4 regions of the Nonomuraea sp. NPDC050404 genome follow, and region 3 is predicted to be linked to each of the others. Evidence: riboswitches for the same ligand, from Rfam matches in the RefSeq annotation. Region 3 holds a riboswitch; each other region holds the start of a gene.

Region 1 (3,200 bases), on a different contig from region 3:
ATGCGCCGGGCCAGCTCGGCGTCGGCCGGCAGCCCGCCGCGGACCGGCCAGCACGTACGCGTGCCCCCGCCGAGGGCGGCGGCCTCCGACCCGAACCCGATGATCTTCCCTGTACGGCCGTCGCACATCACGGCCGAGGGTTCGTCCAGCACGATGCCCCTGCGCTTGACGTAGATCCGCGTGCTCGCGGCCCCAAGATCCATTGCCAGGTCACGCCCGAGGAGTCTCATCAAGGGAGCTATTTCCTGAGCCGCTCCAACACAACACCACGAACAGAGCGGTTCCCCTTTACCCGCGCCCGCGCGCCCGGGGCTGCGGGGTGAGTGGGGAGGGCACGTTCGTGGGGCATGGGCAGGGGCGTTCCGGCAGTCCGGATCCCGTTTTCCGGCTGCTGGCCTGCACCCGTGGCGCCGGACAAGCGGCCGGAAGCGTTCCGCGTACCTCAATGCAGTCTTGAGGCCGGTTTCGCGTCATAAGCAGTGCCGTGCGAAGCTGTGACTGTCCCCAACACCATGGAGGTCCTCATGGCGGAAACACCGGAGCCGGAAGTCGATGAAACTCCCGAGGACGAGATGAAGCGCAAGTTCCGCGAGGCACTGGAGCGCAAGCGTAGCCAGGCCGCCGGATCAGGCGCGGGTGGCAGGGGCGTCGACCCATCGAAGATCCACGGGGCGCACGGTCCGGCTGCGAGTAAAAGATCATTCAGGCGCAAGAGCGGCGGCTGAGGCTGGGATTTGACGGGGGTACGGCATGCCGTACCCCCTTTCTCTTTACCTACGTAGGTAGATCTTCGCCCGATTCATGATGAATCGTTTGCGTATGTCCGTTTCCGTGGCTACAGTAATCGCCATTACCAGCCGGTGACCCAGTCCTTACCCAAGACGGACGACCGGCTGGCGCCGAATCCCGAGCGATCGGGAACCGGGGACCCACGTCATGTTGGGGTGAATCCGGCCGCGCGCCGGTAGGGCATCTCCACGCCCGAACCCGTCAGCTAACCCGGTAGGCGTGATGGAGAGGACTGTTTCCCCCTATGCACCAGCGCGTCGTACCCCCAGGCCGCGTAGTGACGGCCGCCTGCTGAGCGGCCCCCTTCCCTAAGGCTCGTATCTTGCGCTCCGCGTAACGCCGGGTGCCCCGCCCGCTGCGCCCTTTTCCCCCGAGTGCAACCTCCCTGTCCCCTCGTGAAGGGTTTTTGCTGCTTCATGTCTGCCCGTTTTGGTTTGCGTTCCCTCGCCATGCTCACCGCCACCACCGTCGGCGCCCTGACCATCGCCGGCACGGCGGCCCACGCCGACACTGACACCGACCAGAAGGTCATGCTCAAGGGCTCGACCACGGCCTCCTACTTCTGGGACGACTCCTCCGGCCGCGCCGGTGACACGGGCCTGCCCGCCAGTGGCAAGCCGATGCAGAAGGGGATGGCCGCCAGCCCGAGCTGGCCGCTGCTGACCGAGGGTTACGTGGTCTACAAGGGCAAGAAGGCGCCGTTCTTCGTGGGCGACCGCGGGCCGGGAACGCCCTCCAACCGCGGCATCATGCTCGATCTCGACGCCAAGACGTTCGCCGAGCTGACCGGCGGCACGTTCAACTCCAGCACGCTGGGCGTGGACGACGCGGGCGGCCTGGGCCACATCGACGTCGAGTACGTCATCACCAAGTGGGGCGACGGCCCCGGCAAGAAGAACTACCCGGTCCCCTTCTCGACCCGCGCCTGGGCCGAGCGCGACGACAACCCGGCCACCCCGCCCGAGGCGGAGGAGGAGCCCGCCCCGCAGGGCGGCGGCATCGTCGGCGCCCCGGCCGCGCAGAAGAAGACCCAGGACGGCCAGGACAAGTCCGAGGCGTCCGGCGTCGTGGGCGGCGCGCTGATGGCCGGCGCCCTGGCCGTCGCGGGCGGCGGCGTGGTGCTCGGCGGCGAGCGCCTGCGCACCCTCTTCAAGCGCTGAACCCCGGGCGCGCGGACCGGCTCAGAGAAGCGCTTTACGTACTATCGACCAGAATGTCATTCTGGTCGTCGTGACCACCCGCGCAGCCGCGAACGGCATCGACATCGCGTACGAGAGCTTCGGCTCCCCCTCGGGACGCCCCCTGCTCCTCATCATGGGACTCGGCGCCCAGCTCATCCAATGGGACGAAGAGCTCTGCGAGCTTCTCGCGGAGCAGGGCCACCACGTCGTACGGTTCGACAACCGCGACGCGGGCCTGTCCACGCACCTCCACGACCTGGGCCTGCCCAAGTCGGGCACGCCCGCGCCGTACCTGCTGGACGACCTGGCGGACGACACGGCGGGCCTCATGGACGCGCTCGGCTGGCCCGCCGCCCACGTGGTGGGCGCCTCGATGGGCGGCATGATCGCCCAGACGCTGGCCATCCGCCGCCCGGAACGGGTGCTGACGCTGACCTCGATCATGTCCACGCCCGGCCCCTCCGTGGCGCCGCCCACGGAGGCCGCCGCCGCCGTGCTGATGCGCCGCCCGCCCGAGGGCCGCGAAGCGGTGGTCGAGCAGTCGGTACGCAACTGGTCGGTCATCGGCTCGCCCGCCTACGACCTGGACCCCGGCAAGCTCGCCGAGCGGGCCGGGCGGGCCTACGACCGGTGCTTCGACCCGGCGGGCACGGCCAGGCAGATGGCCGCCATCATGGCCTCGGGAGACCGCAGGGAGGCGCTGGCGCAGGTCCGGATCCCCACGCTGGTACTGCACGGCGAGGCGGACCCGCTGGTCCCGCTCGTGGGCGGCCAGGCGACGGCGGCGGCCGTGCCGGGGGCGCGGCTGGTGACCTACCCGGGGATGGGACACGACCTGCCCCGCGCGCTCTGGCCCGACTTCGCCGCCGAGATCACCAAACTGACTACGGCGTAAACCGCAACGTCGGGATGGCCCGCCCCGTCAAGGGCGGGCCACCGCGACGGAAGGTCAGACCTCCAGCTTCTCCTCGATGCCGCGGAGCTGGTGCCGCGCCATCGCCAGATTGGCCCGCCCGCGATCGAGCGCCAGGTAGAGGAACAGCCCCTTCCCCCCGCGTCCCGTGATCGGGCGAATGATGTGGTACTGCCCGCTCAACGTGATCAGGATGTCCTCGATGCTGTCCTTGAGGCCCAGCGAGTCCATCGTGCGGAGTTTGGCCTTGACCACCTCCGTGTTTCCCGCCGCGGCGACCTGCAGGTCCAGGTCCTTGGAGCCGCCGAGCGAGCCCA
Region 2 (3,200 bases), on a different contig from region 3:
GCTCATCGCCCAGGACCGGCCCAACCCCGACAACCCCGAGCAGATCGACAAGAACGTCGGCTTCCTGGGCGTGCTGCCCACCGAGGTCATGCAGCAGCAGAACCTGGGCCAGGTCGTCGGCTACATGGGCGAGCTGACCGTCAGGGTGGCGGGCTCGCTGCTCAACCTGCCCGAGAAGATGGTCGGCGTCTGGCACGCGGCCTTCTCCGGCGAGGAGCGCGACCCCGAGGGCCCGGTGGGCGTGGTCGGCGCGGGCCGGATGGGCGGCGAGATCATGGCCTCCGACCTGTCCACCGAGAACAAGGCCGCGATCTTCATCCAGTTGCTGGCCGGCTTCAACCTGGCGATCGGCATGTTCAACCTCATCCCGCTGCTGCCGCTGGACGGCGGGCACGTCGCCGGGGGCCTGTGGGAGGGCATCAAGCGGGCCTACGCCAAGGTCATGCGCCGGCCCGAGCCCTCGTACGTGGACATCGCCAAGGTGCTGCCCCTGACCTACGCCATCGCGATCGTGATGATGGTCATGGCGGGCCTGCTCATCTACGCAGACCTGGTCAACCCGCTCAGGCTGACCGGCTGAGGACGTCCGTGGAGGCGCCGGACCGGCTGCTGCCGTGTCCTGCCCGAGCGGTGCGCGGCCGCGCTAGTTCATCGAGATGTGTACGTGATCGAAGTGGTTCTCGGTGATGCTGCCGCGGTCGGTCATCCCGCGCCAGCCGGATCCCTGGTTGATGCGCTGCTTCCAGATCACGTACTTGACGCCCAGCTTGTCCTTGTTCTTGATGGCCCAGTCGGCGATCCGGTCGCCGAGCGCCATGTTCTCCGCGCCGGGCATCGAGCCGCCGGTGCTCATCATGAAGTCGCAGGCCCGGCCGAGCGGATGCTCGCCGCTGGCGCCCGCGCGGAAGCAGCCCACGCTGGACGGCAGCTGGAAGTTCTTCTCCACCTGCGCCTTCATCAGCCGCGTACGCGAGGTGATGTTGTCCGAGCCTGACGGCAGCTCGGGCGCCCAGGATCCGTCGGAGTTGCGGCCCGTACCGTAAGGCACCAGGTCTTCAAGCTTCTTCCTGATGTCCTTGATGACGTCCTCCGCCTCGTCGCGCTGCTCGGAGACCTCGGACGTGTCCGCCTTGATCTTGGCCGCCAGCTTGGCGGCCTCCTCGCTGGCCTTCTTCTTCTCGTCCCGCGCGCGCGCCACGACCTGCACGATCGCCTGCTGCTCCGCCGTGAGCTGTTCGAGCATGGCCGCGGTGTCGGCGTCGGTGGGGATCATGATGCCGGGCAGCCCGGGGTTGCCGTTCTGGTAGCGCAGGCGGGCGATCTCGGCGACCCGCTGCTCGGCCGTGACCAGCGTCTGCTCGGCGGCGGCCAGCCTGGCCTTGGCCGTCTTGGCGGCCTCCTGCGCCTTGGCCAGATCGACCCGCTTGAGGTTGTACTTCTCGATCTGCTTGTCGACCTTGCTGTTGAGCTGTTTGAGCTGGGCGCGGAGCTGCTCTTCCGATGGTTTGGGCGCGGCCTGCGCGGGGGTCGCCGGGAGGACGGCGATGGCGCAGGCGGCGATGAGTCCGATGGCAAGGGTCGCACGGGGCGAAGCCGCCACGTAGGTGTTCCTCTCCCTCTGCCGGCCGGGTTAGCTGACGGGTTGGGCATGGGAGTCGCCTGCCGCCGAAGCGGATTCACCCCAGGTGCGGTTTGGGTCCCCGGCTCCCGGGCAACGCGCCCGGGATTAGGCATGCAACGGCGGTTACTGCCGGTGCATATGGGGATATTAGTGGTAGATCACGAGTCATGCGACCTTAACAAGAAATCTATTAGTGATCTATCTGTGATCGAAGCATGCGTGCGGCCTCCTCCGGCAGCACGTCGTTGACGAAGGCGCCCATCGCCGACTCCGATCCGGCCAGGAACTTGAGCTTGTTCGGCGCCCGCCTGATGCTGAACAGCTCCAGGTGCAGATAGGCCAGCTCCCTGCCCTCACGCACCGGCGCCTGGTGCCAGGCCGAGATGTAGGGCATGACGAGCCCGAACAACCCGTCGAATGCCCGCAGCACCGAGGTGTAGAGCGGCGCGAACGCAGCCCGCTCAGCCTCCGTGAGCGCGGCCAGGTCGGGCACCTGCCGGTGCGGATACACGTGCACCTCGAACGGCCAGCGCGCGGCGGCCGGCACGAAGGCCGTCCACAACTCGTTGGCGGCCACCACCCGCGTCCCCGCCTCCCGCTCTGCGGCCAGCACGTCGGCGAACAGGTTGCCCTTGGTGTAGCGCCCCGCCGCGCCGAGTTGCAGCTTGGTCCTGGGCGTCACGTACGGGTAGGCGTAGATCTGGCCGTGCGGGTGGGCGATCGTGATGCCGATCTCCTCGCCCCGGTTCTCGAAGCAGAACACCTGCTCCACGCCCTCGATCGCGGACAACTCGGCCGTACGGTCGGCCCACGCCTCCATGACGAGCCTCACCTGAGCGTCGGAGAGCCTGGAGAAGGAGGAGGAGTGATCGGAGGTGAAGCACACCACCTCACACCGCCCCGCGCCCGGACGCACCTCACTGAGCCCGCCCGGCTCGCCGTAGCTCCCGAAATTTCCGGAGAAGGAGGGGAAGCGGTTCTCGAACACCGCCACGTCGTAGTCGTAGGCCGGGATCTCCGTCGAGCGTTCGTCCGACGACGGGCACAGCGGGCACTCGGCCGTGCCGCCCGTCGGCAGGAACGTACGCGTCTGCCGGTGCCCGGCCATCGCGATCCACTCCTCGGTCAGCGGGTCGTAGCGCAGCTCCGAGGCCACCGGCCGGGGGCCGAGCGTACGCCGGTCGATCGCGCTCCTGTCCGCGTCGTCACGCAGGTCGAAGTAGATCAGCTCCCGGCCGTCGGCCAGGTGGGTGATGGTGCGCTTCAAGGGGTGCCCTCCACGATGATCAGTTCTCCGGCCCGTTCGGCCAGCTCCGTGCGTGCGTCCTGCGGCAGCCCCGCGTCGCTGATGACCACGTCGGCCTCGCTCAGCTCGGCGATGGTGCTGATGCCGACGGTGTTCCATTTCGTGTGGTCGGCGGGGATCACCAGCCGGTGTGCCGCCGCGACCAGCTCCCTGTCGGTCTCGGACTCCAGCAGGTTGGGCGTGGTGAACCCGGCCCGCACGCTCATCCCGTGCACGCCGAGGAAGAGCGTGTCCACGTGCAGGCGGCGGATCGCGGCCACGGCCACCGGCCCG
Region 3 (3,200 bases):
CGAACAGTCCGCCGGGTGTGCGGAACAGCGCGCCGCGTGAGCTCATCTCGCGGTAGCGGGCATAAGGATCACGCAGAAATTCACGATCGAATGGATCAAAACCCAGTACGTCGGCCGCGCTCATCGCCGCCGGATCCGGCGTGCTGGAGGAGGCGATGTGATCGTTCATCGCGCGGTGATCAGGTCCGACATATCGCGAGTACGCCATATATATCGGATCATGTCAATAGCGCTCGTCAAGTACGTCGATTGTCACGCTTGACGACCTTTCCACGATGCGTTTACCGTCTGCGAGGAGCGACTTTGGCCCGGTTGAGAGGCCCAAGTTCACTGTTGGGGGGGAGGGCTCCCGATGGATGTGCTCACTGAAGGTGTTGAGTTGAGCCATGCGGATCTTGCGTTGCTGGCGGAGCTGGCAAAGGGAGTCACGGTCGACCGGGTAGGCAGACGGCTGGATATCAGCGGAAGAACGGTACGCCGTAGATTGCGGGGCATCTGCGATCGCATCGGTGTGGCCACGGCCATCGAGGCCGTGGCGTGGGCGGCCCGCCGCCAGTTGATCTAGCAGCGGCGGGCGTGGAACGTGCCCGGGTCCTGATGAGCGGTGCTTGGTCGTGCTGGGTCGCCTCAGTCGGCGATGCGCACCGCTCCCACGAAGGGCCGGTTGCCGATGGCGGCGATCCGTACGACGTCACCGGTCTGCGGGGCGTGCACCATCATGCCGCCCCCGAGGTAGATGCCCACGTGATGCAGGTCGTTGTAGAAGAAGACCAGGTCACCGGGGCGCATCTCGGAGCGGTCGATGTGCCTGCCCGCGGTCCACTGGCTGCCGGTGTAGTGCGGCAGTGAGATGCCCACCCGCTGGTAGGCCGCCATGACCAGGCCGGAGCAGTCGTAGCCGCTCGGGCCCTCGGCGCCCCAGACGTACGGCTTGAGCTGCTGCGTGAGCGCCCACCGCGCGGCCTGGGCGGCCTTGCCGTCGCCGGCGATCGGCAGGTTGACTCGCGTGGCCCGGGTGCCGGGCCGGCCGGCCTCACCCAGCGCCCGCTTGAACAGGTTGCTCTCGACCTTGGTGACCAGCTTGGTGATCTTGTCCCGCTTGGTGCCGAGCTCGTCCACGAGCTCCTGGACCTCTTCGATGCGCTCCTTGGCGCCGGCCCTGGCGCGCTCGGCGGCCTCCCTGGCCTTGGCGACCTGGTTGACCTCCTCGCCCTGCTCCTGTTCGAGTACGTACGTGGTGGCCGCCCGGTCGAGGAAGGATTCGGGGTCCTGGCCGACCGTGAACGCCAGCATCCTGCCCAGGCCGCCCGTCATATAGGCGTTCTGGGCCAGCAGCGCGGCCTTGGAGCGCTTGGCCTCGAGATCGGCCTCACTGGTCGCCAGCACCTTCTGCGCGGCGTCGGAGGACTTCTTGGCGGTCTTGAGCTTCTCGCGCTGGCCGTTGTACTGCTCGGACAGCGTCTCGATCTCGGTGTGCATCTTCTCGACCTGCTTGGCGAGATTCTGCAACGAGGGCTTCGGGTCGGCGGACGCGGAACCGAAAGGGGAGGCGATCAGGAGCGCGGCGACTGTGACACTTATTACACCCAGACGGTATGGCCGCCGGGCCCGTTCGCCGGAGCGGGCGTGCTCGCCCGCCGACTTTCCCCCACGGTTGTGCGTGCGCTTCACCAACCAAGCTCCTCTCATAGACGCCGACCGGGTTAGCTGACGGGTTCGGGCCGGAGCAGCCCTACCGAACGGATTCGGATTCACCCCATTGGTGGCGGCGGGAGGTCGTCACCTGCGGTTCCCCGGCTCCTCTTGCGAGAATTGGGCGTGTTCCCCGCGCGCGACACGCGGGGAACATCGTCGCTGGACACTAATGCACTCCGGGTTCGTGCTCAACCGGAACTGCCGAGTCTGTAGAGGTTTCACAACCGAAGGGTCACAAGGTGATCTCGTGCCACGGCGGGCAGAACGGTGCGTGTGTCCTCTTTGTCCCCGCTTCCACCGGGCACTCGGCGTGTGTGCCCAAATGGCCACGAGATGTAACAGGATGGGCCGAGACGTGGGAGTTAGGGCCGAGCCGTAATGACATCTGTACTCTGGAGTGCCATGGAGCAGGTGGCCGAACAACTGACAGCGCCCGAGACCGCGGTGGTGGTCCGGCGTGCCCGCACGCTCGATGTGCGGGCCGTCAAGCGGCTGATGGACATCGACGCGGGCGCGGGGCCGCGGCTCCTCAAGAAGGCCACTGTGACGCTGTACGAGGACGTACAGGAGTTCTGGGTGGCCGAACGGGGCGGGCAGGTCGTCGGCTGTGGCGCGCTCCACGTGCTCTGGGAGGACCTCGCAGAGGTCCGCACCGTGGCCGTGGATCCCGGGTGCCGTGGCATGGGTGTCGGCCATCGGATCGTCTCAGCGCTGATACAGCACGCGAAGGATCTGGGTCTGCGACGTGTATTCTGTCTGACTTTTGAGGTCGACTTCTTCGCGAGGCATGGCTTTAGCCCGATTCAGGGCACACCGGTGTCACCCGAGGTGTACGCCGAACTGCTGGCCTCGTACGACGAGGGCGTGGCGGAGTTCCTTGACCTGGAACACGTCAAACCGAACACCCTCGGCAACACCCGCATGCTGCTCCATCTGCCATCGGGTGACGCGGACCTCGACCCGATGGAAAGGTGATTGTTGATACCTATGTCGATACGTTGGGCAGCACAGGCATGTGTCCTGACACGTGCCACATGCGCACTCGAAGCGAGGTGACACGGTGAGCACCGGACAGCCGCCGTATCCACAGGACGAATCCGGCGAGAATTCTGCGCCTGGCACCTACGGACAGCAGAACGCGGGCCGCCACCCCGGCGAGCCCGACCCCGACGTCACTGTGGTCGGCTACCGGGCGGACGATGCCTACGGGCAACAGCCCCAGTACGGACAGCAGCAGGGCTATGGCCAGCAACAACCCCAATACGGCCAGCAGCCCCAGTACGGACAGCAGCAGGGCCAGCCCGACTACGGTCAGCAGGGCTACGGCCAGCAGCCTCAGTACGGCCAGCAGCAGGGCCAGCAGCAAAGCCAGCCCGGCTATGGCCAGCAGGGTTATGGGCAGCAGCAGCAGTCCCAGCCCGGCTACGGCCAGCAGGACCAATACGGCCAGCAGGACCAGTACGGCCAGCAGCAGGGCTACGGCCAGCAGCAACAGGGCTATGGCC
Region 4 (3,200 bases), on a different contig from region 3:
GAACCTGCCCTCAGACTCCGCCGTTCAGAACCTGAGCCGGTAGAGCACCGCCGTCCGCCGCATCGCGGGCAGCAGCTTGACGATCGCGGCCACCATCCGGTGCGAGGCCGACAGGCGGTCGAACCCGTCGATGTCGAACGCGCTCACTGCCGCCAGGCAGTGCAGCCCCGGATGTACGGCCGGCAGCGCGGCGGGGCCGTCGATGCTCCAGTGCATCGTGGCCCCGGCCTTCTGCACGGGCTTGTTGAGCCGCTGGAGCCGCAGCCCGAGCGGGTTCAGGGCGTCGAAGGCGAACTCGCCGCCCGGGAAGCGGTCCACGATCGCCCGCACCAGCGCCGGTCCCTCGACCTCGTCGAGGTAGTAGAACAGGCCCTCGGCGACGACCAGCACGGGAGCGTCGCCGGGGACCTGCTCCAGCCAGCCCAGGTCGGTGACCGAGGTGCCGATCAGGTCGTAGCCGGGCCGCTCGGGGAACAGCCGCCGGCGCAACTCGATGACCTCCGGATAGTCCACGTCGTACCAGTGGACGGTGGGCGGCGGGTCCATGCGGTGCACGCGGGTGTCGAGCCCGCAGCCCAGATGCAGGACGGTCGCCTCGGGGTGGGCGTCCAGGAACTCCGCGGCCCACCGGTCGATGAAGCGCGCCCTGAGCGCCACGGCCCTGGCCGTGCCGGGATTGATCCCGGTCTTGCGGAAGTCGTGGTCGATCCGGTCCAGTGCCTGCGCGGCCAGCTGGTCGCCGAGTATCGGGTGGGGGGATCGCGCGTCGAGTGCCCTGCCGTACAGGGTGGCGAGGAGAGTCGCTTTCTCCTCGGTTAGATGCACCTTCTCTGGTGACATATCCGACACGCTACGCCCGCGTGCGGCCCCGGGCGCACCGGGGCCGCACTCAGGTTCCGCTACAGGACGGCGGTGGGCATGGACGGGGCCGGAGCCTCACGTTCCTTGAGGTAGGACGTCCAGCGGCGGACGCCCTGGGGATCGGGCCGGACCGCGCCCACGAAGGACTGCCGGCGCCAGTCGGACAACTTCTCCTCCTTCACCACGTCGCCGGAGCTCGGCGCGTGGACCATGTAACCGGGCTTGGAGATCATCCCCACGTGGCCGAGGCCGCTGAAGAAGACCAGGTCGCCGGGCTTGAGGTCCTTCCAGGCGATCTTCCTGTCGAAGGCCCCGTACTGCTGGCGGGCGGTGCGCGGCAGTTCGATGCCCGCCGCCTCGTACGCCCGCAGCATGAGCCCCGAGCAGTCGTAGCCCCGCTTGCTGGTGCCGCCCCAGACATACGGCGTGCCGCGTTTGTCCATGGCGAAGGCGAGGGCGACCTTCCATGAGGGCGTCGGCGCGCTCTCCTCACGTACGCGCTTGATGTCGGCGCCGGTCAGGGTGGTGGGGTCCTGGTCCTTGGCGGCGGTGGCGTGTGCCGCGGGACTGGCCAGGATGAGCCCGGCGGCGCCCGTTGCCAGGGCGATGGCCGCACGAGCCATGACGATGCGAGACAGAACACTGTCCTTCCATACGGCCGGCCGGGTTAGCTGACGGGCTCGGGCCTGGAAGACAGCCCTACGGCGACGTGTCGCCGATTCGCCCCTGGGGGGAAAGGTGGGTCCCCGGCTCCGCGCAACGGCTGCGCGGATTAGGCCCGACGGACACTAACGAAACGGTCAAAAGGTCGCAAACCGCCCAAAGCGGGATGTCCGGGAAATGAGATGAGTGTTCGTTAGGCGAGACGAGCCGGTAAGGTTGCCGTCATGGAGTCGCGTAACATCCGCCTGGCCGTCATCCCTGGGGATGGCATCGGCGCCGAGGTCGTCGCAGAAGGGCTCAAGGTCCTTGAGGCAGTGGGCACGAAGATCGAGCCCACGCACTACGACCTGGGCGCCGCACGCTACCACCGCACCGGCGAGACGCTGCCGGACGCGGTGCTCGAAGAGTTGCGCGGCTACGACGCCATCCTGCTCGGCGCCGTGGGCGACCCCAGCGTGCCGCCGGGCATCCTTGAGCGCGACCTGCTGCTGCGCCTGCGCTTCGAGTTCGACCACTACGTCAACCTGCGCCCGGTCAAGCTGCTGCCCGGCGTGGAGACGCCGCTGGCCGACACGCTGCCCGAGAACATCGACATGATCGTCGTCCGCGAGGGCACCGAGGGTCTCTACGCCGGCACGGGCGGCGTCATGCGGCGCGGCACGCCGCACGAGATCGCCACGCAGGAGTCGCTCAACACCGCCCACGGGGTCGAGCGCGTGGTGCGCTACGCCTTCGAGAAGGCCAAGTCCCGGCCGCGCAAGAAGCTGACCCTCGTCCACAAGACCAACGTCCTGGCCTACGCCGGCGACCTGTGGCAGCGCACGGTCAACCGGGTGGCCGCCGAATACCCCGAGGTCACCACCGACTACTGCCACATCGACGCGGCCTCGATGTTCTTCGTCAGCCAGCCCGAGCGCTTCGACGTGGTCGTCACCGACAACCTGTTCGGCGACATCATCACCGACCTCGGCGCGGCCATCGCGGGCGGCATCGGCCTGGCGGCCAGCGGCAACATCAACCCCGAGCGCACCGCGCCGAGCATGTTCGAGCCGGTGCACGGCAGCGCGCCCGACATCGCCGGCCAGGGCAAGGCCGACCCCACCGCGACCATCCTGTCCGTCGCCATGCTCCTGGACCACCTCGGCCTGCGCACCGAGGCGGCCAAGGTCGAGCAGGCGGTCGCCGACGACATCGTGGAGCGCCTGACCGGCTGGGCCAACCGCACCACGCACGAGATCGGTGACGACATCACCGGGCGAGTATCCGGCTAGGACCGCCTAGCCCCGGAAACGCGCCTGGCGGTCCTAGGAGGACTGCCGGGCGCGTTTTCGCGTTTCCAGCGTTCCGGGATGCGGCGAACCACCCCATCGGCCCCTTGCCATCCCATATAGCGAGACAATAGGAAGTACGGACTGCCCTGTCCGGGCACGGCTGCAGGCCGCCGCAGGTGCGCAGGCAACCGGTAGATTCCGGTAGATTTCGGTAGATCGCAGAGATAAGGACCGACGTCATGACCATCGCTCAGAAGCTCAGCTTCGACGTGCAGCTATCCGACCACGCTCGCACCGCGGCCGAGCGGGAGCAGGTACTGGCGAATCCCGGTTTCGGGCAGACCTTCACCGACCACATGATCTCGGTCGACTACACCGACGGCGTCGGCTGGCACGACGCCAGGC

The links. A riboswitch is a leader RNA that binds a small molecule or an ion and turns the genes downstream of it on or off. The one in region 3 is predicted to bind cyclic di-AMP.
Region 1: another riboswitch for cyclic di-AMP. It lies ahead of AB0I81_RS18465 (hypothetical protein); the one in region 3 lies ahead of AB0I81_RS40620 (NlpC/P60 family protein).
Region 2: another riboswitch for cyclic di-AMP. It lies ahead of AB0I81_RS26890 (hypothetical protein); the one in region 3 lies ahead of AB0I81_RS40620 (NlpC/P60 family protein).
Region 4: another riboswitch for cyclic di-AMP. It lies ahead of AB0I81_RS19865 (C40 family peptidase); the one in region 3 lies ahead of AB0I81_RS40620 (NlpC/P60 family protein).

Annotation. Positions count from the first base shown of each region.
Region 1 is NZ_JBFAKB010000006.1:268,632-271,831, reverse strand. Features, by position in the region: gene AB0I81_RS18475 (rod shape-determining protein) at 1-230, opposite strand, end outside; gene AB0I81_RS18470 (DUF5302 domain-containing protein) at 525-725, shown strand; cyclic di-AMP (ydaO/yuaA leader) riboswitch at 888-1,024, shown strand; partial or broken gene AB0I81_RS18465 (hypothetical protein) at 1,320-1,685, shown strand; gene AB0I81_RS18460 (alpha/beta fold hydrolase) at 2,020-2,865, shown strand; gene AB0I81_RS18455 (hypothetical protein) at 2,920-3,200, opposite strand, start outside.
Region 2 is NZ_JBFAKB010000009.1:392,236-395,435, forward strand. Features, by position in the region: gene AB0I81_RS26885 (site-2 protease family protein) at 1-580, shown strand, start outside; gene AB0I81_RS26890 (hypothetical protein) at 644-1,600, opposite strand; cyclic di-AMP (ydaO/yuaA leader) riboswitch at 1,606-1,743, opposite strand; gene galT (galactose-1-phosphate uridylyltransferase) at 1,812-2,888, opposite strand; gene AB0I81_RS26900 (DeoR/GlpR family DNA-binding transcription regulator) at 2,885-3,200, opposite strand, start outside.
Region 3 is NZ_JBFAKB010000018.1:152,459-155,658, forward strand. Features, by position in the region: gene AB0I81_RS40610 (cytochrome P450) at 1-169, opposite strand, end outside; gene AB0I81_RS40615 (LuxR C-terminal-related transcriptional regulator) at 353-565, shown strand; gene AB0I81_RS40620 (NlpC/P60 family protein) at 628-1,671, opposite strand; cyclic di-AMP (ydaO/yuaA leader) riboswitch at 1,678-1,829, opposite strand; gene AB0I81_RS40625 (amino-acid N-acetyltransferase) at 2,098-2,670, shown strand; gene AB0I81_RS40630 (RDD family protein) at 2,756-3,200, shown strand, end outside.
Region 4 is NZ_JBFAKB010000006.1:545,289-548,488, reverse strand. Features, by position in the region: gene AB0I81_RS19870 (class I SAM-dependent methyltransferase) at 25-840, opposite strand; gene AB0I81_RS19865 (C40 family peptidase) at 900-1,484, opposite strand; cyclic di-AMP (ydaO/yuaA leader) riboswitch at 1,503-1,650, opposite strand; gene AB0I81_RS19860 (3-isopropylmalate dehydrogenase) at 1,749-2,795, shown strand; gene AB0I81_RS19855 (branched-chain amino acid aminotransferase) at 3,035-3,200, shown strand, end outside.